DNA from 4 places in the Pantoea sp. X-Soil-TKNS-1211 genome. Region 2 is predicted to be linked to each of the others. Evidence: predicted binding sites of a transcription regulator. Region 2 holds the regulator's gene; each other region holds the start of a gene.

Region 1 (4,574 bases), 450 kb from region 2:
GATGGGGCGGGCATGTCCGCCCCGGAAAGTGGGGACGGGCATACCCGCCCCAGGGAATTTAACGATTTGTTCAGGCGGTAGTTTTGCTACCAGACAGCAAATCCAGCACGTCTTGCACGTTGGTGGTATTCGCCAGCTTCTCAATCACGCTCTCGTCGTCCAGTGCGTTAGTCAGGCTGGTGATGACCTGGATGTGTTCGTTATTGCGCGCAGCGATACCGATCACCAGGCGAGCCACTTCGTCAGACTCTTCACCGAACTGCACACCCGCTGGATACTGGCAGAACACCACGCCAGTTTTCAACACGCGATCCTTCGCTTCCACCGTGCCGTGCGGTACGGCAATCGACTCACCGAGGTAAGTAGGGGTCAGCTTTTCACGCTCCAGCATCGCATCCACGTATTCCGGCTGTACGTAGCCGCCTTTTACCAGTTGTTCACCAGCAAAGCGAATCGCCTGCTCTTTGTTGCCGGCGCTCAGACCGAGGAACACGTTGTCAGCACCCAGTTTGAACAGATGGGCGTTACCGGCGTCGAAGCTGTCAGCCAGCGTGGTCTGCACGGTTTCGCGGTGAGCTTCGCTGCGGTTCGCCGCCACCAGACGCTCGGTCAGGTTGGTGTACAAGGCGCTGTCGAGGAAGTTGTTCAGCGAAATATGCTGGGCCTGCGGTGCCTGACGCATCGCGCGTTCAGTCAGGTCGCGATGGGTAATCACCAGGTCCACATCACCCGGCAGGGCGTTGATGGCGCTGTTGGTCACCGAAATATTACTCAGACCGGCATCCTGAACTTTCTTACGCAGCACGCCCGCACCCATCGCACTGGAACCCATACCGGCGTCACAGGCCACGATGATTTTACGCACGTGATTCAGGTCAACGCTCATCGCATCACCGGCAACCGGCGCACCCGCTACGCCCTGGCCTTTGGACTGTGCTTTCATGTCCTGCATACGTTTGGTGGCCGCTTCAATGTCGTCCTCATCTTTCACTTTGCTGGTTTTCAGCAAGATAGAAGAGATGACAAAGGAGACAGCAAACGCAGCGATGATCGCGGTCACGTTCGCAAAGTAAGCGCCTTTTGGCGTCATCGCCAGCACCGCCAGGATGGAACCCGGAGAAGCCGGAGAAACCAGGCCGCCGTGCAGTACGGTCAGGGTGAACACACCAGTCATACCACCGAGGATAACCGCCAGCAGCAGACGCGGTGCCATCAACACGTACGGGAAGTAAATTTCGTGGATACCACCAAGGAAGTGGATGATGGCGGCACCACCGGCAGATTGTTTGGCGCTACCGCGACCAAAAATCATATACGCCACCAGCACGCCCATACCCGGGCCTGGGTTAGCTTCGATCAGGAAGAAGATCGATTTACCCACTTCGCTCGCCTGCTGGATACCCAGCGGAGAGAAGATACCGTGGTTGATGGCGTTGTTGAGGAACAGGATTTTCGCCGGTTCAACAAAGATCGAGGTCAGCGGCAGCAGGTTGTTCTGCACCATCAGGTTCACACCTGCGGCGAGAATATGGGACAGACCTTCCACCAACGGACCGATACCGATAAACGCCAGCAGCGCCAGCAGCATACCGATGATACCGGCTGAGAAGTTGTTAACCAGCATCTCGAAGCCGCTTTTGATCTTGCCATCAACGGCGCGGTCAAAATGTTTGATCGCCCAGCCGCCCAGTGGACCGGCAATCATGGAGCCGAGGAACATCGGCATATCCGCACCGACAATCACACCCATGGTGGTGATGGCGCCGACCACGCCACCACGATCGCCGCCCACCAGACGACCACCGGTGAAACCGATCAACAACGGCAACAGGTAGGTAATCATCGGGCCAACGAGTTTCGCCAGCGTCGCGTTAGGAATCCATCCGGTTGGAATGAACAGTGCAGTGATGATACCCCAGGCGATAAACGCACCGATGTTAGGCATCACCATATTACTCAGAAAGCGACCAAAGCTCTGAACTTTGACCTTCACTGATGAGGACATAAACCCACCCCTTATTGAGACGCGCTGCAATAAGAGAGCGCGTTTGTTTTTGTTAAGACGTTACGGCGGGGGCCGTGGCATTACTGTATGCAGGCGGACTCTAGCACTAGTTTATGACACTGCGTAGCGGGCGAAAAAAGTGTGATGTATATCACGCTAAATTGGGGTGGTCAGGGTGGTATTGAGTGATGTAGATCACAAAAAACCAGTGTAAGAAAAGTACGGTGCTGAATATTTAGACAAATCAGAGGCGTAAATGTGATGACAATCACTTTTTTACTGGTGTGGTTTGTTTCATAAATGTGATGAAGATCACAAACAATCTTTGGTCGAAAATGCGCCAGATCACACTATGCCTGGGCTGGGCGGATCAGAAAAGCAGGATGTAAGGAAGTGACAAAAGTCTGAAAAGCGGGTAAGCCATGATTACCCGCCTGAGAAATTACTAAAAACCGCTCTGAACGGTATTCTGCGCCTGGGTCAATGCCTGGGCATTGCCGGAGAGGGTGCTCATCAACGTGTTGTACTGCGTGGCCTGATCTTGAGTGGGGAATTGCACGCCGCCATCATTGAAGGTTACGCGCGTTCCCTGCGATTGCAGATAATCACCGGTCTGGACGGCGGCCTGACTCAACGCCTGCAACTGTGGCAGTAACGGAATCAGGGTGCTGGACGGCTGGGTGACCACTTTGGCAAAGACGCTGTCATAGACTTTTTTCAGGTCATCCGGCTGTTTCAGCGCGGCATGGCTGCTGTCAGCCTGCATTTTGGCGCTCTGAATTTGCTGCGTTAGCACACTCAGATTGCCACTGGCCTGGCGCAGCGTATCCCGACGCGTCAGGTAATCCTGCGGGGTGCGAATCGCTGCCAGCTCGTCGACTACCGGGCGCATACCCTGCTCAACCGCCTGGTTCACCTGCTGGGAGAAGCCATACAGAATGGCGTAATCACTCGCGTAGTTGCCGAAAGTTTGCTTCTGGTTTTCGCTCAGGCTGGGCAAATGCTCGCCGCTACGCATCACCGTGTTCTGAAGAAAATCAGTAAAGGCTTTACGCTGATCGCCCTCTTTGTCGCCACAGGCGGTAAGTTGCAGCACGGCAAGCAGCGTGATGATCAGCATGCCACTACGCATCCAGATGCGGGAAATTCCTGACGCCATATTTAACTCCTGTAAGTCACCTAATGGCAGATTTCAATTCGATGGGAAAGGTCCTAAAGGATAGAACAATGGCCTGGTGCGCACAACGGGCGGGGTAAGCTAAAAACTGCGCGATAAATCGTGCTGCTACAAATATGTGCACAGAACCGTAGCGGCGCAATTTATTGCGCGGGATTTTGCATGGCTGGCCGTCGATACGCCAACGCCTGCAACATCCTGGTGCGAGCCTGCTGCATCGCTGTGCATCTTCACGCTGTTCAGGCGTAGTTATTTATCAATAATGTATATATTTCAATCGCATAAAATATTGGCACTTTTTTTGCCTCACTATAGCCAGATGCAGGAGCGATAGCGGGTAACCGATGTCGCCAGACAATTTGCAATGGGTCACTAGGGTTCCGATCGCGAGATGCTGGTCCGAGAGTGACCGACCGTCCTCTGACGGTTACACGGCGGGATAAAAGCCCGGGAGGAAAGCGAGATCGTTACTCGCCGCCTCCTGCTTTATTCGTCCGCTAACGTCAGAGGAACCACCATGATCAAAGCCTGCCTTCGTTTGCTGTTGCTTTGCACCATCGCGCTGTTCAGCGTTAACACGCTGGCTGCCGCGAAACCCTCCTTTAAGATTTGCTGGTCCATCTATGCAGGCTGGATGCCGTGGGATTACGCCCAACAAAACGGCATCGTGAAAAAATGGGCCGATAAATACGGCATCGACATCCAGTTTGTGCAGGTCAACGACTACATCGAGTCGGTCAACCAATACACCGCAGGCGGCTTTGATGGCTGCACCATGACTAACATGGATGCGCTGACCATTCCGGCTACCGGTGGCGTTGACAGTACTGCGTTGATCGTCGGCGACTACTCCAACGGTAACGACGGTATCCTGCTGAAAGGTGCGGATAGCGTGGCGGCGTTGAAAGGGAAACCGATCAACCTGGTGCAGCTGTCGGTGTCGCATTACCTGCTGGCACGTGCTCTGGAAAAATCCGGTATGAGCGAGAAAGACGTCAAGGTGGTCAACACCGCCGATGCCGATCTGGTGGCAGCGTTTGGCACACCGGACGTGGGTTCGATTGTCACCTGGAACCCGCTGCTGGCGGAGGCCGAAAAAGTGCCGAACAGCCATCTGGTCTTCTCCTCGGCGCAGATTCCGGGCGAAATCCTCGACCTGCTGGTGGTCAACACCAACACCCTGAAGAAATACCCACAGTTGGGCAAAGCGCTGACCGGTGCCTGGTATGAAACCCTGAAAACCATGTCTGGCCCGGGTGCCACCGCCGTTGCTGCGCGCACACAAATGGCGCAGGCCTCTGGCACCGATCTGGCCGGATTCGACCAGCAGCTGGCGGCGACCCACCTGTTCAGCGATGCCAAAACCACCCTCGATTTCGTCGATAGCCCGCA
Region 2 (4,574 bases):
TTGAAGAACAGCGCCAGCGAGCTACCAAACATCAGCATCACGGCAAAACGTGCAGCGGTGCGTAAGGCGGGTGATTTCAGCGACAGATAGCTGCGCAACGCCGGAAAAAATGGCAGACGCCGTTGGCGGTCGGCCATCAGATCACGGGTATACAGCGGTTTCTGGGTGCGCAACACGCGCGCAATGCGGCTGAAGTGATACAGACAGAAGTTACCCACCGGATTATCCGGGTGCTGGCGGGCAATTTTTTCCAGCGCCCCCAGCTGCTTATCCATTTGAAACCGTTCCGGCAATTGGTGATACAGAATGGCATCAGCCAGCAGGCGCAGACGAGCCGAGATGACTTTGGCATTCCAGCGAATCACCGCCTCGGCATGGCTCTGTTCCACCAGCTTTTGCACTTCTTCCGGCTGATGCAGGCTGACGGAGATGTGTTCTTGCAAATCGAGCGCCACCTGAAAGGCGCGCGTCAGGCGTTTATGGCTGTTATCACGGCTGGCCGACAACATATGCATCTGCTGATAACAGGTGGTGATCAGATCGACCGCTTTCTGCTGGCGTGCCAGCAGCGGCGGCAATGCTTTCTCCGGGTCAGTCAGCTGCGTCAGCAGGGTATACTTGGCATCGCAATAATCCGCCAGCTCACGGTACAGCAGGCTTAGCGACTCGCGCATTGGCTGCTCTTTCCACAGCCAAAACCAGAACCAGTTAAACAGCCCGTACCACAAGGTGCCACCGATATAGAGAAGTGGTGGCACCCAGACAGGCATGCGTCCCACCAGGCTCAGGGTAAAGATGGAGGCGATCAGTGTGGCGGGTAACAAACGGCCATGCAGCGGGCTGATCTCACCGGTCACGCCCACTAACAACGGCAGCACCAACAGAATCAACGGCAGAGGGACGTGATAATCCGTCAGCCATTGAATCAGAAAGCTGCCGGTCGCAAACAGGGAACCGCCAATAATCAGGCGTTTAAAGAAGCGCTTATGCGGCGTATCGAGGCCAGCGATGTTGCAACAGGCGGGTACTAAGGAAAACAGCAGGCCTTTTTGCAGGTCGCCAAACAGCCAGCCGAGAGCCACGGGCAGGCACAGCACCAGCGTTTGCCGCAGGGCGTAGTTAACTTCGGGATGATAGATGATTCGACGCCACATCAGCTCATCGCAGACAAAAACGGCGCGATGCTGCCATCACGCCGTGGGTGAGAAGAAATTAGCGGGTGCCGTAAACGACGATGGTTTTACCATGTGCGGAGATCAGGTTTTGATCTTCCAGCATTTTCAGAATACGGCCAACTGTCTCACGTGAGCAGCCGACGATCTGACCAATTTCCTGACGGGTGATTTTGATCTGCATCCCGTCCGGGTGGGTCATGGCATCAGGCTGTTTGGCCAGATTGAGCAGCGTCTGCGCAATGCGACCGGTCACATCAAGGAAGGCAAGGTTGCCTACTTTTTCTGATGTCACCTGCAGGCGACGTGCCATCTGCGCCGAAAGACGCATTAAAATATCCGGGTTTACCTGAATCAGCTGACGGAATTTTTTGTAGGAAATTTCAGCCACTTCGCAGGCAGTTTTAGCTCGTACCCAGGCACTACGTTCCTGACCTTCTTCAAACAGGCCAAGCTCGCCGATGAAATCCCCCTGGTTGAGATAGGAGAGGATCATCTCTTTGCCTTCTTCATCTTTGATCAGTACCGCAACGGAACCTTTCACGATGTAGTAGAGCGTTTCCGCTTTCTCACCCTGATGAATCAGGGTGCTTTTGGATGGATATTTGTGAATATGGCAATGGGACAGGAACCATTCGAGTGTAGGGTCTGTTTGCGGTTTGCCGAGAACCATTCGCTATTATCCTCTGTTGTAATCGTGCCCAAAACACAGGGGGCAGTTTTCCCTGTCAGGCGGTGAAATCGTAGAGCGCTTCCTGTAAAGGAAAATTATTCGGGTGGACTCTTAAGCCAGGCTTCTGATTCTTCCCGCCTTCGTCTATTGCGACGAAAATATTTTCAGCACTGTTTGTAGCACAGCTTTTGCTAGCTGTCTTCTGTTGTCTCGCTTCAGCAAAAGGGCGATTAGTCTGGATTGCTGTTTCTCAGGTGAAAGCGTACTCTGGCGGCAAATCAGCCGATTCAGGAGAAAGAATAATGCAGGCACGGGTTAAATGGGTGGAAGGGCTTACCTTTCTCGGAGAATCCTCATCAGGTCACCAGATATTAATGGATGGCAATTCGGGCGACAAAGCACCGAGTCCGATGGAGATGGTGCTGATGGCGGCAGGCGGTTGCAGCGCGATTGACGTAGTGTCCATCCTGCAAAAAGGGCGCAACGATGTGGTGGATTGTGAGGTAAAACTCACCTCCGAACGTCGTGAAGAAGCGCCACGCATTTTCACACTTATCAACCTGCATTTTATTGTCAGCGGCAAAGCGCTGGGTGATAAAGCGGTGGCGCGGGCGGTTGACCTGTCGGCAGAAAAATATTGCTCGGTGGCGATTATGCTGGGTAAAGCAGTAGAAATCACCCACAGCTACGAGGTTATCGAACTCTAGCTCGAACGTAGCGGCGCGATTCATCGCGCGGATTTTTCCCGCAGCGCGCACCATCTTGCGCGATAAATCGCGCCGCTACATTATTCGATCCGTTTGCCTTCAATCAGTCGCTGCACCAGCGGCGTCATAATCAGCTCCATCGCCAGCCCCATCTTGCCGCCGGGCACCACCAGGGTGTTCATATGTGAAATGAAAGAACCCTGAATCATCGCCAGCAGATAGGGAAAGGCAATGCCTTCCAGCCCGCGAAAATGGATCACCACAAAGCTTTCATCCAGCGACGGAATTTCACGCGCGGCAAACGGATTGGAGGTATCAACGGTCGGCACGCGTTGGAAGTTGATATGGGTACGTGAGAACTGCGGGGTGATGAAGTTGATGTAGTCCTCCATCGAACGCACCACCGAATCCATCACCGCTTCGCGGGAATGGCCGCGCTCGCTGGTATCGCGAATCAGCTTTTGAATCCACTCAAGGTTGACGATCGGCACTACGCCCACCAGTAAATCGACATGTTCGGCCACGTTGTGCTGCTGCGTCACCACGCCGCCATGCAAGCCTTCATAGAACAACACATCAGTGTTTTCCGGCAGCGGCTGCCACGGGGTGAAGGTGCCTGGCACCTGGTTCCATGGCACGGCTTCGTCATAAGTGTGCAGATATTTGCGCGACTGGCCGAGACCGGTTTTACCGTACTGCCTGAAGGTCTGCTCCAGCAGGCCAAAATCGTTCGCCTCTGGCCCGAAATAGCTGATGTGGCGGCCAAGATCGCGCGCTTTACGGATCGCCATATCCATTTCAGGGCGCGTGTAGCGGTGAAAACTGTCACCCTCCACTTCCGCAGCATGCAGATTCAACTGCTGGAATATTTTGCGAAAGGCAAGGCTGGTGGTGGTGGTTCCGGCACCGCTGGAACCGGTGACGGCAATGATCGGATGCCTGGCTGACATAACAAAGCTCCCTGTGAAGTCCGGCGATGAGCATTGTTAGCACGAAAAGCCGGGATGTGCATTAGCCGCGAAATTCACCGCGGGCCATGATATTGACGGTTTCGTGCAGTTCTGACCATACCAGCACCGCGTCACCGCGCTCCAGCTGGTGACGTACATCAGCGACTTTTTGCGCCAGACTGCGCTCCTGTTCACCGTAGTCGGTGCCTTCGCGTAACACAAAGGCTTCAATCAGGTTTTCCAGCGTTTCGGGGTCGAGTTGTTGCCACGGAATAATCACGATCACACATCCAGATAAGTTGATAACCACTGCGGCACACGTTGTTCCAGCCACATTTGCGGGCGTAGCAGTGTACCGCCGACAAAGCCAACATGGCCGCCTTGTTGCGTTAGCTGATATTGAATCGAGGGCGATAGTTGCTCCGGCTGCGGTATCACCGCGTCGGTCATAAAGGGATCATCCTTAGCATGGATGATCAGCAGCGGTTTGCGCACGCCGGTCAGCAGCGGCATGGCGCTGGCGCGATGATAATAATCGCCGGCATCAACAAAACCGTGCGCCTGAGAGGTGACGGCGTCGTCAAAGTCACGCAGACGGCGCAGGGCGCGCAGTTGACGTAAATCCACCGGCAGCGTGCCGGGCCAGGCTTTCAGCTTGCGTTTGGCGTTCTTTTTCAGCTGCGTCAGCAGGTAGTGCTGATAAAAACGTGAGAAGCCATTCTCCAGTTTCTGGCTACAGGGTTCCAGCAGCAGGGGCGCAGAGATCGCGACCGCTGCATCAAGGGGCGCATCATGCCCCTCCAGCCCGGCCAGACACGCCAGCATATTGCCGCCCAGCGACACCCCGACCGCAGTGGTTGGCACATCACCCCATTCGCGCTTGAGCCAGCGCAGGAAGTAGCTGGCATCCTCGGTTTCGCCCGAGTGGTAAATACGGTGCAGCCGATTCGGCTCACCGCTACAGCCACGAAAATGCATCACCACCGCCAGCCAACCGCGTGCCTGACATGCCTGCATCAGTCCGTGCGCATAGGGGCTGTGGAAGCTGCCCTCTAAACCATGGAACAACACC
Region 3 (4,574 bases), 1.1 Mb from region 2:
AGCCGCGAATATAACCGCGCGATCCGTGAAATCATGGCGCTGGCCGATCTCGCCAACCGTTATGTGGATGAGCAGGCCCCGTGGGTGGTGGCGAAAGAGGAAGGTCGTGATGCTGACCTGCAAGCCATCTGCTCAATGGGTATCAACCTGTTCCGCGTACTGATGACCTGGCTGAAACCGGTGCTGCCGTCGCTGAGTGCACGCGCAGAGGCCTTCCTGCAAAGCGAACTGAGCTGGGATGCGATCCAGCGACCGTTGTTGGATCACAACGTGGCACCGTTCAAAGCGCTGTACGGCCGCATTGAGATGGCAAAAGTTGACGCGTTGGTAGAAGCATCAAAAGAAGACGCTGCTGCAGCCAACAAACCGGCTGTAACGGGTCCCCTGGCGGATGCACCGATTGGTGAGGCCATCACCATTGATGATTTCGCCAAAGTCGATATGCGCGTGGCGTTGATCGAGAAGGCCGAGCTGGTAGAAGGTTCGGATAAACTGCTACGCCTGGAGCTGGATCTCGGTGGTGAGAAGCGCCAGATTTTCTCGGGCATTCGCGCCGCCTATCCGGATCCGTCGGTACTGGTCGGCAAGATGACCATCATCGTTGCTAACCTGGCACCACGTAAGATGCGCTTTGGTGTATCGGAAGGGATGGTGCTGTCAGCCGGACCGGGCGGCAAAGACCTGTTTGTGTTGTCGGTGGATAGTGGCGCACAACCAGGCATGCCGGTGAAATAAAACACTGAACCGCCCTCTTGGGCGGTTCTTCCCCACTGTAGCCGCGCGATTTATCGCGCGGCTACACACTCCATTATGTGATCGCTGGCACGCTAAGCGCTTAATGCGTATGATGAAGCCCTGAGAAAACAGGAGCCTGTCATGCCCACCGTGCTGTCTGTCTGCTGGCGCTATTTACGTGCCTTTGTCATTATTTACGCTGCTCTTTATGCCGGAATCGGCATTGCTGCCCTTCTCCCGATCACCATTCCCGGTAGCATCATTGGCATGCTGCTATTATTTGTCTTGCTGGCACTGCAAATTTTGCCGGTTGACTGGGTCAAACCCGGCTGCCATTTAATGATTCGCTACATGGCGTTGTTGTTTGTACCGATCAGCGTTGGCGTAATGGGCTATACCGATATCCTGACTGCCCAATTCGGTCCGATTGTTGTTTCCTGTCTGATCAGTACCTTCCTGGTGTTGGTGGTGGTGAGTTTGAGCGCTGAACGGATGCAACGCCCGAAAGCGTTGAAGGGGTCGGACGATGAGTGATATCTGGTGGTCACTGCCCCTCACCCTCGCAGCCTATTTCATGGCTCGCAAGCTGGCGGCGAAAATCAACATTTCCATCATCAACCCCCTGCTGGTGGCGATGGCGATTGTCATCCCTATTTTGTTACTCACCCATATGCCCTATGCGCGTTACTTCGCAGGCAGTGCCCTGCTGAATCAACTGTTACAACCGGCCGTGGTTGCGCTGGCGTTGCCGTTGTATGAGCAGATGCATCAAATCCGCGCACGCTGGAAAACCATTATCAGCGTCTGTTTTATTGGCAGTTTGACTGCCATGATTTCCGGTACAGCCATTGCCTTATGGCTGGGAGCCACACCGGAAATCGCTGCCACCATTATGCCGAAATCGGTCACCACGCCGATTGCCATGGCGGTTTCCGGCTCATTGCATGGCATTCCCGCCATCAGCGCCATCTGCGTACTTATCGCTGGCGTGCTGGGTGCGGTGTTCGGCCATATGCTGCTGAATGTGTTAAAGGTAAAAAGCAAGGCATCACGGGGGCTCGCCATCGGCAATGCCTCGCATGCGCTGGGCACCGCACGGGCGGCAGAAATTGACTATCAGGAGGGTGCCTTCAGTTCTCTGGCGTTGGTGATCTGCGGCATTATTACCTCATTACTGGCACCGTTCCTGTACCCGGTCCTGATGCACTGGCTGGGATGAAACTTGCGAGAGATCTCGCAAAGTTGAAACAAGCAAATTGCCTTACATTGTCATAGCGATACAGATCACATATAAACCTTCAGGCGGCGTGCTGCCGCTGACAAGGTAACGAGGCCATCATGCATCCAAGATTCACTTCCGCTTTCTCTGCCCTGCCACACGATCTCCAGCAGGCGCTGCAACCCTTGCTGGACGCAGCCGATTTTCACGGCGTATTGCAGGCCCATGAAGTGACGCAAATCCAACAGGCAACCGGTCTGGACGCTGATGCCCTTGCCCTCGCCTTGCTGCCGCTGGCAGCGTCATGTGCGTTAGCACCAGTATCGAATTTTAATGTAGGTGCTATCGCGCGCGGCATCAGTGGCAACTGGTATTTCGGGGCCAATATGGAATTCCGCGATGCGCCGTTGCAGCAGACGGTACATGCCGAGCAGAGCGCCATCACCCATGCATGGCTGCGCGATGAAGCCCGGCTGGAGACCATCACCGTCAACTACACGCCCTGCGGTCACTGCCGTCAGTTTATGAATGAACTCAACAGCGGCACCACCATTCGCATCAGCCTGCCGGGTCGGGCAGTCAGCACACTGGAACATTATCTGCCGGACGCTTTTGGCCCGGCGGATCTGAATATTGATGAACGCCTGCTCACGCCAGTTAATCACGGCTTTACTTTACACGGCGACACCCTGCAACAAGCCGCGATTGAAGCGGCAAATCACAGCCATGCGCCTTACAGCCAAAGCTACAGCGGCGTGGCCCTGCGCAGCCGCAGCGGGCAGATTTTTACCGGACGCTATGCCGAAAATGCCGCGTTCAATCCCAGCCTGCCACCGTTACAGGCGGCACTGATTCTGATGAATATGCATAACGAGGCGCTGGAGAACGTGCAACAGGCGGTGTTGGCAGAGTGTCAGACGGCGCCCCTTAGCCAGCAGGATGCCACGCGCGCCACCCTGGCGGCACTGGGGTGCCATACGCTTGCAACAGAAATCTTGTCAGCCATCGCAGTTAAGTGATCCTTTTACCGCTTTTGTGACCTTTTATTAACAAAAGCTGTACATCTGCAGGAAATTTCATAGGATCGGGCGCCAGAAATCACTTCACAATAAGAAAGGCTGGCGTTACCTTTCCCGGCGACACGCCAGAAAACACTGCAACCGGAGCAAACATTGCATGGAACTCGAGTACGAAAGTAAACGTCCGCTGTATATTCCTTACGCGGGCCCGATCCTGCTGGAATTTCCGCTGTTAAACAAAGGCAGCGCCTTCTCCCTCGAAGAACGTAATGAATTCAACCTTAATGGCCTGCTGCCCGAAGCAGTTGAAACCATTGAAGAACAGGCAGAACGTGCCTGGCGTCAATTCCAGGATTTCAAGAACAATAACGACAAGCACGTTTATCTGCGCAATATCCAGGACACCAACGAAACCCTGTTCTACCGTTTGCTGGACAATCATCTGGAAGAGATGATGCCGATTATTTACACCCCGACGGTCGGTGCCGCCTGTGAACACTTCTCCGAAATTTATCGTCGCGCACGCGGCGTATTTATTTCCTATAACAACCGCGACCGCATTGAAGACATGCTGCAAAACGCCACCAAGCAGAATGTGAAGGTGATCGTGGTCACTGACGGCGAGCGTATTTTGGGTCTCGGCGACCTCGGCATCGGCGGCATGGGCATTCCGATTGGTAAACTGTCACTGTATACCGCCTGTGGCGGCATCAGCCCGGCCTATACCCTGCCGGTAGTGCTGGACGTAGGCACCAATAACCAGCAATTGCTGAATGACCCGCTGTACATGGGCTGGCGTCATCCACGTATTTCTGGCGAAGAGTACGAAGGATTCGTCAATGACTTTATCCAGGCGGTTAAACGTCGCTGGCCTAAAGTACTGCTGCAATTCGAAGACTTCGCGCAGAAAAACGCCATGCCGTTGCTGGAGCGCTATCGCGATGAAATCTGCTGCTTCAACGATGATATCCAGGGCACCGCAGCGGTGACCGTGGGAACGTTAATTGCCGCCAGCCGTGCCGCAGGTAGCCGCCTGTGTGAACAGAAAGTGGTCTTCCTCGGTGCAGGTTCAGCGGGTTGTGGTATCGCTGAACAGATTATCGCGCAGATGAAATCGGAAGGACTGAGCGACGATGAAGCGCGTGCCCGTGTACTGATGGTTGATCGCTTTGGTCTGCTGACCGACAAATTGCCGAACCTGCTCGATTTCCAAAGCCGTCTGGTACAGAAGAGTGACAACCTGCAAGGCTGGGACATCACCAGTGACTCCATTTCTCTACTGGATGTGGTGCGTAACGCCAAACCGGACATCCTGATTGGCGTTTCCGGGCAGCCAGGCTTGTTCACTGAAGAGATCATCCGTGAGATGAACAAGCACTGCAAACGTCCGATTGTGATGCCGTTGTCGAACCCGACTTCACGTGTCGAAGCGACCCCGGCCGATATTATCGCCTGGACCGACGGTGCCGCGCTGGTTGCAACCGGCAGCCCGTTTGCACCGGTGAACTGGAAAGGCAAGACCTATCCGATTGCGCAGTGCAACAACTCCTATATATTCCCGGGTATTGGTCTGGGCGTGATTGCCGCAGGTGCTTCACGTG
Region 4 (4,574 bases), on a different replicon from region 2:
CTTTGGTCGTGCGCGCGATATCCCCACAGAAGGCGATTTCGGCCCCGGTAAGCTGATGCTGGCTGGGGTGATAAATATCTACGCCGGTGATATCAAGGACTGATGACGCGGAGAAGTGATCAACCTCGCCCCGCACGCCAAAGGACCAGGTCCGCCACTCGAAATCAAAGTTGTGGGTGATGAACTGGTCTGGCAATCGATATTCACTGACCAGCTTCGCTTGCCAGGCGAGAAAATCTGTGACCAGATCACGCTGATACTGCTGAAAGGCGGCACCGAGGCTGGCATTGATGGTGCTTTCCAGCGGAGGAAAATCTTCCCAGTCATCAATACGGTTGCTCCAGTAATCCAGCCCGTACTCCGCATTGAGTTTTTCCAGATCACCAGCAAAACGTTGCTTCAGATACCCGACGAAATCCCTCTGTACATGTTCACCACAAGTGTCGTAGTACTTCGTTTCGTTATCTATCTGGTATCCGATCACCGCAGGATGGTGCGCTGTTGCAGCCAGTAACGCGCGAATAATACGTTCGGCGTAACGCAGATAGATTGGGCTGGTGATGTCCATTTTCTGACGATGGCCGTATTTGTTTACTCCCTGCGGTGTGGTGGCCATCACGGAAGGGTGTTTTTTAGCCAGCCATGCAGGAATGGCGTAGGTAGGGGTGCCGATAATCACGGCAATCTGGTTTGCATACATGCGTTCGAGTACGGTCAGCACAGCGGAGAAATCGAACTCACCATCCCGGCGTTCATAACTGCTCCAGGTGCTTTCAGCAATGCGTACCACGTTAATCCCTGCCGCTTTCATCAGACGGATGTCCTCATCCAGCCGTTCTACCGGCATATATTCACGATAATAGGCGACACCGTATAACAGCTTATCCATTGCACTTCCCTCATCTCAGTACCGATAGGGCGGTACGTTATCCGAAGGGATCCGGTGAAAGATGAAGTATGTCGCTGCCAACATAGAGAAACTCGCTTCCGCGTCAGTCTTTTGATGGGCATCACATAACCATAAATCTGGAGCGCAGAATGCCACGGTTTATCAACAGGCTGATGTGATGGATCCCATTTGTTCATCATGCGGGATAGTTATTGATCACCGCCACGATCCTTGCCATTCATAAAATGAGTTTTCCACTTACCCACAGAGATATTTTTAATATTTTTTATATTGTTATCTCTTTTTAAACCTTTTTAGCGCGCTCCTGGACCTTGCTATAAGCGGCCTGAGAAGGATCAATATGTAGAAATTACCCTCAGTAGATGTAGAGATTGCCCTGATTTGATGTAGAAATCGCCCTCAGCATGTGTAATATCTGCCCTTGGCACATGTAGAAACTGCCCTCAAAAAGCAAATTTACGCACATGGATCAACAGAGGATCGGAATCGGTGGATAAATACAGGCAAGTTTTGACGCTGGTGGCATCGGTAATGCCGGTAAGTAAGATCATTGCTCAATCCAATGAGATGACTGAAGCTGCATACCACTTGACGCGTGACCAGAAACGCATCCTTTTCCTTGCGGTAGGTCGTATTCGTAACGCCACAAAGGGCGGTGATAAATCGGCGGGTCTGTGTGAGTTTACCGTTGCTGAATACGCCGAGATGTATAATTTGCCCTCAACAGAAGCCAGCAAAGATATCCGTAATGCCCTGGCAGGGTTCACAGCCAAGGAAGTATGTATTTTTCGCCCTGAAGAGGATGAAGGAAACGAGAAGGGGAGTGAGGTTTATCCGTGGATGATAAAGAAAGCTTACTCTCCGCGGCGCGGCACCTACATTGTTCACCTGAACCCCTATCTGATGCCTTTCTTCACCTCACTCGAGAAGCGGTTCACGAAGATTAAAATCAAGGACGTTGCCGGTATCACCAATCCCTATGCCATTCGTCTCTATGAGTCACTTTGCCAGTACAAGAATGCTGAAGGTTCTGGCTTTGCTATCCTGGGCGTGGAGTGGATGATTGAACGCTACGGATTGCCGAAGTCCTACCTGAAGATGGCGGAGTTTAAGCGTGGTTTTCTGGTCAAAGCCGTCAAAGAAATCAAAGAAAAGACCCATATGACAATCACTTATAGTGAAAAGAAATCAGGTAATCGTATCACGCATTTTCAGTTCACCTACCAGCAAAGCTAAGGGCAATTTCTACACCTTTCCCCAGTACTGGACGAAAGTATTTGAGGGTGATTTCTACATCTTCTGCTCGGGTGGAAACAGAGAACTGAGGGCAATTTCTACATCTTCTTCCTGGTAAACTTCAAAGCTCTTTAGCGACTTTAGCCTGAGGGCAAATCCTACACATTACACGCTACCAAATTGAATATTGGTGATTTTTTTGCACTCCATTTTTCTGTCCGTGTCGTGGTTGAGGGCATTTTGACCACATCCGATGTTTTGCGGATGTAGTTTTTGCCCTCAGTTGATGGCAAAAACTACATGATTTCACCATCTCCGATTCTTGCGTCCACTGAAGTCGGCGCTTTTGAGGGCAAAAACTACATTTGTTGGTTCAAATCAGGTTCTCAATCAAACATTGAGGGTATTTTCTACACCTGACTTTTGCTGCGGCTCTGCCGAGGGCAATTTCTACATCTGCCCATTCTGAACGTGAGGGTGATGACTACACCTTCAGGCAAACAGGAAGGGCAATAACTACACATTGCGGAGGTGAAAACTGAGGGTAATTCTTACATCTCAGCTTATACATCATGTAGTTAGCCTGAGTAATGAGGTCAATGCAAAGGCCCACGTTTGCTGACTTCCGCTATGTTTTGTCCGGTGTGTTAATGCCTGGCCGGTGATTTCACCCCCAACCAGTCCATCATCCCCTGTGCCGCATGGCGACCTTCCGCCATTGCCGTGACCACCAAATCGGCGCCGCGCACGGCATCTCCACCGGCAAAGATTTGCGGATTCGTGGTCTGATAACGGAACGTGCTGTTAACGCTGGCGGCGATACGTCCCCGATTATCCAGGCAGACGTTCTGGCTCTCCAGCCACGGCATGGCATGCGGATTAAAGCCAAATGCCATAATCACGATATCAGCAGGCATCACAAATTCACTGCCCTCAATCGGTACCGGTTGACGACGCCCTGAAGCATCTGGCTCGCCGGGTTGTGTGCGCAGCAGACGGATGCCACAAACGTTGCCGCTGTCGTCCAGTTCCAGTTGCAGGGGTTGCACATTAAATTCAAACTCTGCGCCCTCATCGCGGGCGTTTTTCACCTCTTTCCGTGATCCGGGCATATTGGCCTCGTTACGACGGTAAGCACAGGTCACTTTATGTGCCCCGTGGCGTATTGATGTACGCACACAATCCATCGCGGTATCTCCGCCGCCCAGTACCACGACATTCAGACCTGCGGTGTTGATAAACGGCTGCTCTGCACTGTCCGGTAGTCCCATCAATTGTCTGGTGTTAGCAATTAAAAACGGTAGTGCATCACAGACCCCCGGTGCATCCTCGCCAGGTAAGTTTGCCTTCATTGAGTGGTAAGTCCCGACGCCAATAAACACGGCGTCATAGTCACTCAACAAGGCTTCGAGCGTGATGTCTTTGCCAATCTCGCAGTTCAACTCGAAACGGATGCCCATCGCGCTGAAGATCTCACGACGACGTGCCAGCAGCGTTTTATCCAGCTTAAAGGAGGGAATACCAAAGGTGAGCAAACCACCGATTTCCGGGTGGCGGTCATACACGGTTGCGCTGATGCCGTTGCGTACCAGCACATCGGCGCAGGCCAGTCCGGCGGGTCCGGCACCGATAATCGCAACGCGTTTATCCACGGCCTGCACTGTACTTAAATCGGGCCGCCAACCCTGAGCCAGGGCCTGGTCAGAAATATAGCGCTCAATATTACCGATGGTCACCGATCCATACTCGTCACGTATCGTGCAGGCACTTTCACATAACCGATCCTGTGGACAAACGCGGCCTGTGATTTCAGGCAGGCAATTGGTTTGATGCGACAACTCGACGGCTGCGGCAATGTCTCCCTCTTTCACCCGTGACACCCATTGCGGAATATGGTTGTGCAGGGGACAGTTCCATTCGCATATACTGTGCTCGCCACAAGCGAGACAACGCTGTGCCTCGCGCAATGCCTGGTCTGGGTGAAAGGGTAGATAGATTTCATCAAAGCCGTTTTTGCGCACTGTCACCGGGAGTTTATCGGGTTCCCCCCGCGCTGCTGTTGCCCGCATCTGCCGTACTTTGAGGTGTTCATCCGGAAGTGACAGCGCGCCGACTTTCTGGCCCAGCGGCGCTTCCGCATTGGCAGTTCGCAGGCGGCGCGACTTCACCAGACGGGTAAGCGTCGCGTTATTTACCAGTTGCAGCGCCTGCGTGGGGCAATGTTGCGCACAGGCAGGGCCTTCGGGGCGGCCAAGGCAGAGGTCGCATTTGTGTGCAGTGGCTTTTATCTGCCCATTGCCAACCGGTGTTACCAGCACCTCCAGGGTGCCAAAAGGGCAGGCGATGACGCAGGATTTACAGCCGATGCACAGTTGCTGATCAACCTGGACTGAATCATCAATGCGGCTGATCGCACCATTCGGGCAAC

What was found. Region 2 encodes CRP, which controls carbon source genes, mostly activating them, when cyclic AMP is high. Its sites were predicted from a motif close to ATGTGANNNNNNTCACAT; they were not measured.
Region 1: a site for CRP is predicted at 2,189-2,206, ahead of AC6I8W_RS00555 (PTS mannitol transporter subunit IICBA). Genes of this name have one in related genera too.
Region 3: a site for CRP is predicted at 2,008-2,025, ahead of cdd (cytidine deaminase). Genes of this name have one in related genera too.
Region 4: a site for CRP is predicted at 999-1,016, ahead of AC6I8W_RS26575 (beta-galactosidase). Genes of this name have one in related genera too.

The regions. Positions count from the first base shown of each region.
Region 1 covers NZ_AP035953.1:117,648-122,221, forward strand. Annotated here, with positions in the region: gene AC6I8W_RS00555 (PTS mannitol transporter subunit IICBA) at 71-2,005, opposite strand; gene AC6I8W_RS00560 (DUF3053 domain-containing protein) at 2,451-3,164, opposite strand; guanidine-I (ykkC/yxkD leader) riboswitch at 3,544-3,638, shown strand; gene AC6I8W_RS00565 (putative urea ABC transporter substrate-binding protein) at 3,700-4,574, shown strand, end outside.
Region 2 covers NZ_AP035953.1:4,012,585-4,017,158, reverse strand. Annotated here, with positions in the region: gene AC6I8W_RS19010 (YccS/YhfK family putative transporter) at 1-1,154, opposite strand, end outside; gene crp (cAMP-activated global transcriptional regulator CRP) at 1,213-1,845, opposite strand; gene AC6I8W_RS19000 (OsmC family protein) at 2,148-2,552, shown strand; gene AC6I8W_RS18995 (phosphoribulokinase) at 2,633-3,502, opposite strand; gene AC6I8W_RS18990 (YheU family protein) at 3,564-3,782, opposite strand; gene AC6I8W_RS18985 (hydrolase) at 3,785-4,574, opposite strand, start outside.
Region 3 covers NZ_AP035953.1:2,960,827-2,965,400, forward strand. Annotated here, with positions in the region: gene metG (methionine--tRNA ligase) at 1-735, shown strand, start outside; gene AC6I8W_RS14025 (CidA/LrgA family protein) at 877-1,269, shown strand; gene AC6I8W_RS14030 (CidB/LrgB family autolysis modulator) at 1,262-1,954, shown strand; gene cdd (cytidine deaminase) at 2,074-2,973, shown strand; gene AC6I8W_RS14040 (NAD-dependent malic enzyme) at 3,131-4,574, shown strand, end outside.
Region 4 covers NZ_AP035956.1:361,793-366,366, reverse strand. Annotated here, with positions in the region: gene AC6I8W_RS26575 (beta-galactosidase) at 1-889, opposite strand, end outside; gene AC6I8W_RS26570 (RepB family plasmid replication initiator protein) at 1,442-2,146, shown strand; gene aegA (formate-dependent uric acid utilization protein AegA) at 2,794-4,574, opposite strand, start outside.